DNA from 2 places in the Pseudoalteromonas sp. SG44-17 genome. Region 1 is predicted to be linked to the other one. Evidence: predicted binding sites of a transcription regulator. Region 1 holds the regulator's gene; the other holds the start of a gene.

Region 1 (2,404 bases):
GTGCTCAGTGCGACCGCACAAATTAATGTTTTACAAGAAACCGTAAGACATTTTAAGAAGGTACAATTAAGTGGCTGTATTTTCACTAAATTAGACGAATCATTAAGTTTAGGTGAGATTATTAGTATAGCGATTCAAAATCGCCTTCCAATAGGGTATCTTACTAACGGTCAGCGCGTTCCAGAGGACATTCGGGTCGCCAATGCAGAGAAATTAGTAAAAAAAGCAGAACAATTGTATTTAAAAAGAACAAAAGCACAACATTCACGACGCCAAGCAGTAGCGTCAAGCACAGTAGGGATGTATGATTAACACAGTATTAGATCAAGCAAGTGGCCTGCGTAAAATGAGTCAAAACAATAATAACGGCGTTAAAGTTATCGCTGTAACAGGTGGTAAAGGTGGCGTAGGGAAAACTAACGTCTCACTTAACACTGCGATTGCGTTGGGTCAGCTCGGAAACCGAGTGTTAGTTCTGGATGCCGATTTGGGTTTAGCAAATTGTGATGTGATGTTAGGGCTTCGGGTTGAACGTAATCTATCTCATGTACTATCAGGTGAATGTGAGCTCGATGAAATTTTAGTTGAAGGGCCTGCAGGAATTAAAATAGTACCAGCGACGTCAGGCTCACAAAGTATGGTGGAACTTTCACCATCAGAACATGCTGGATTAATTCGTGCTTTTAGTGAGTTGAATACCGAATTTGATATATTAATTGTTGATACTGCTGCTGGTATCTCTGACATGGTATTAAGTTTTTCGCGCGCAGCGCAAGATGTCATGGTAGTAGTATGTGATGAACCGACCTCAATAACCGACGCTTATGCATTAATCAAAGTGTTGAGTCGTGAGCATGGTGTGTATAAGTTTAAAATAGTTGCTAATATGGTGCGCAGTATGCGTGAAGGCCACGAACTATTTGCTAAGCTCTCAAAAGTAACGGATCGCTTTTTGGATGTCTCAATGGAATTGGTTGCAACAGTCCCTTATGATGAAAACATGCGTAAAGCAACTCGTCGTCAAAAAGTAATTGTTGATTTATTTCCAAATTCTCCAGCGGCAATTGCATTTAAAACATTAGCGACAAAAGCAGTTAAATGGCCTATACCTAATCAACCATCTGGCCATTTAGAATTTTTCATAGAAAAATTAGTAAACGGCTAACTATGACGGCATCGGTGAATAAAGCGATGGGATATCAATCGACACAAAATTTAAATGTGATTGTTGAGCGACATGCTTCTTTAGTTAAAAAAGTGGCTTGTCATTTGATCGCTCGTTTACCCGCGAGTGTGCAACTCGATGATTTGATTCAATCGGGGATGATAGGGTTAATTGAAGCATCAAAAAACTTTGATGCGACTAAAGGTGCAAGCTTTGAAACCTTTGCAGGCATTCGTATTCGTGGTGCGATGCTGGATGAAATGCGCCGAGGTGATTGGGCTCCTCGCTCAGTGCACCGTAATAGCCGCAGAGTTGCTGAAGCGATTAGTGAGCTAGAAAGCAGCCTGAATCGAGAACCTAAAGATAGTGAAGTTGCTGAAAAACTTGATATTACGCTAGATGAGTACCATCATATTCTTAGTGATGTAAATTCAAGTAAGGTTTTAGGTATAGAAGACTTGGGAATTGATGAAGATGTTATCACACCAGTGGGACATGATTTAGCACTAGACAAGCCCTTTAATAACGTTAAAAATGAACGTTTTAATCAATCATTATTAACAGCTATACAATCTTTACCTGAACGAGATGGGTTAGTATTGTCGCTTTATTATAATGATGAAATGAATTTAAAAGAGATTGGACATATACTCGATGTAAGCGAATCGCGTGTGAGTCAGATACATGGTCAGGCGATGATTAAGCTCAAAGCAAAAATCAATGACTGGATTAACTAGTAGTAAGTAAATATAGGTTCAGACCTCACCGGAGGATGTTTTGGATAAAAACATGAAAATTCTTGTTGTTGATGATTTTTCGACGATGAGACGTATTATCAAAAATCTGTTAAGAGATTTGGGTTTTACAAATGTACAAGAAGCTGATGATGGCTCAACAGCTTTACCGATGTTGCAGAATCAAGAATTTGATTTTGTAGTAACAGATTGGAACATGCCTGGCATGCAAGGAATTGACCTCTTGCGCGCTATCAGGGCCGATGACAGCCTGAAACACATCCCTGTTTTAATGGTAACAGCAGAAGCTAAAAAAGAACAAATTGTTGCTGCTGCACAAGCTGGTGTTAACGGCTATATCGTTAAACCATTTACAGCCGCAACACTGAAAACCAAATTGGAAAAAGTGTTTGAGCGTTTAGGTTAAATAAATAGGAGAGGCTTATGTCAGCACCAGCTGCGCCTCAGATCAGTTTAGAACAAGCCCGGCAGCTTGTGGTTTACC
Region 2 (2,404 bases), on a different contig from region 1:
ATGCAAACGGCGAAAGCCAAATAATGGTTGAGCCTGTGCCTATGCAGGATGTTGATAAGTTTGGTGTGGTCGATTTAGGCGACGTAAAGCTTGAACAAGGGCAAAGCGCAGCGATCCTTAATATGGTTGAAAAACCTCCTGTGCATAGCGCACCATCAAATTTGGCTGTGGTAGGTCGTTATGTGCTAAGTAAAAATATTTGGCCATTACTTGCAAAAACTCCCGCAGGCGCCGGCGACGAAATTCAGTTAACAGACGCAATTGCTATGTTGATGGAAAAAGAATCTGTTGCTGCTTATGCGATAAAAGGGCGTAGTCATGATTGTGGTAGTAAGTTGGGCTATTTAAAAGCTACTATTGAATTTGCACTGCGTCGTGATGAATTTAAAGATGAACTAAGTGATTTTATTAAAACCTTAGTTTAAGCTCATTTATTGAGCCTAACTTATAAAAGTGCCTTAGTGGCACTTTTTTATTGCTTAAAAATCCTGAAACTGGCACTGACTTTGCTTATAATATGGCATTATTTATTTTTGATGCTAACAGATGATGTGTTTTAAAAAGCAAGCTTGGTATACCACAGTGTTGGTTACAGCAACTGTCTGGCTTAGTGGGTGCAGTAGTATTAATGCTAACCCGGTGGAACAGCAGCCTGCATTAATTTCTGATCAACAAGTCAAAGAGTATGTTCAGCAATGGCACTCGCAACAAGAGAGTATTACTCGTTTAGCTGCGATGGAGGAAGACTTGCAACTATTAATAATGGCACTTTCCTCTCAAACTGATATTGCAGAAAACCCAGCGGTGCTTCGCGAAGATAATGTTACGGTGGCTCATTATGCTGAAAAAATACAGACCCCTGATACTGCTAACTCCTCAAAAACTATCGAAAACCGCCCCCAGCCACGGTATAACAATTCACTGCCAGGCGCGCAACTTGGGCTGTATTTAAAACCGCAAAGAGTGAGAACGCAAATAACAAAGTTACAGCAGCAATATCCACAGGCATTTAGCCAATTAGATTTTGTAATGACTGAGCGTCAAAATAAAGGTGTTACCATGTATGGGTTACGAGTTGGGCCATTTCAAAATTATACTGAGGCCAATCTATTTTGTTCTTTAGCGCAAAGTTTAGGCCAAAAATGCCTGAGTGCTCCGTTTGTTGGTGAGCCACTTTAACTAAGCCAGTTATTTATCTGATTTTTATGTAATTAATCTTAAAGTAATTGTTCTAATTGCCGATAAATCTTATGATAGGGGCTCTTTATGGTAATGCCCCATTTTTATAAGGATTTAATATGAAACGATCTCTTCCAATACTTGCTGTGAGTATTCTAGCTATATCTTTTAGTGCGGTGTCTACTACTTCTACATTCCGTGCCGAAGTAACTGTGCAGAATGCAGTTAAATTAGACAAGGATGATGATTTAAGCTTTGGTACTATCCGTGCAGTTGCAGATTTATCTGGCACTCATGTTGCGAGTATAGTTGTTAATCCATTACCAGCTGCAAGTCCTGTCTCTACTAGTAGCTCTACAGGTACAGATGCTTCAATTTCGATCATTGATGATGGAGTTCCCGCTTCTTTTACTGTATCTGAAGCGGTTAAGAATGCACAATTAAAAATAATTAGCCCTACACAAACTACTTTAGAATATGAAGGAACTAAAGATGATGGGCGGCCAAACTTTACTATTGGGAACTGGACTTATGTAATTACTTCAGGCCCTAATGAAAACGAAACTTATACAGATGGAACACCTAATTTAATGGTTGATTCTACAGATGGAACAGTATCGTTCAATATAGGAGCGACACTTAGTACACCCGATTCAGCAGCGTTTTCTAAAGATTATGCTGATGGAGTCTATTCTGGTGATTTCCAAATCGAAGTCGCTTATTAAATCGCTTCTAGTGCGACTTTTACCTTATGCAGTGGCTGTAAGTATTTTAATTTACAGCCCTAACCATTTCGCAAATACCATAGAGCAACAGTCGCTTGATTTTGGCACGTTAGTCATACCAAGTAACAGTAATGTTAGTTCCGTGATAATCAAAGCGAACGGTGACATAAATACTATGGGTAAAATTTATGTACTAGAGAAAGGACGACCTGCTGAGCTATTACTAACCGATTTCCCTGCACATACAGAATTAACTATGCAATTAGTTAATTCTGTAACCTTACAGCACAACGCACAGGGTAGCAGCAGCGCCGATTTTGAAGTACGTCTTAATGGCTTTCCAAAATCTACCGTCACTGATGATTTAGGTGAGGCGAAAGTGTTTATAGGCGGCACATTAATAACAAAACCTAGTAGTAAAAGCTATTCCGATGGCGACTACTCCTCAACTACTAACCTAGAAATTTCGATTGACTACTAAGGACTGAGATGTTCAATAA

Evidence for each region. The regulator FliA, encoded in region 1, starts transcription of late flagellar genes. The targets are predictions, from matches to a motif close to CTAAAGNTNNNNNNNNNNNNGCCGATA.
Region 2: a site for FliA is predicted at 1,218-1,244, ahead of H5182_RS02890 (DUF4402 domain-containing protein). Genes of this name have one in related genera too.

The regions. Positions count from the first base shown of each region.
Region 1 covers NZ_JACJEV010000009.1:59,527-61,930, forward strand. Annotated here, with positions in the region: gene flhF (flagellar biosynthesis protein FlhF) at 1-312, shown strand, start outside; gene H5182_RS08745 (MinD/ParA family protein) at 305-1,165, shown strand; gene H5182_RS08750 (RNA polymerase sigma factor FliA) at 1,192-1,902, shown strand; gene cheY (chemotaxis response regulator CheY) at 1,943-2,326, shown strand; gene H5182_RS08760 (protein phosphatase CheZ) at 2,344-2,404, shown strand, end outside.
Region 2 covers NZ_JACJEV010000003.1:6,535-8,938, reverse strand. Annotated here, with positions in the region: gene galU (UTP--glucose-1-phosphate uridylyltransferase GalU) at 1-425, shown strand, start outside; gene H5182_RS02895 (SPOR domain-containing protein) at 547-1,179, shown strand; gene H5182_RS02890 (DUF4402 domain-containing protein) at 1,299-1,904, shown strand; gene H5182_RS02885 (DUF4402 domain-containing protein) at 1,915-2,385, shown strand; gene H5182_RS02880 (molecular chaperone) at 2,394-2,404, shown strand, end outside.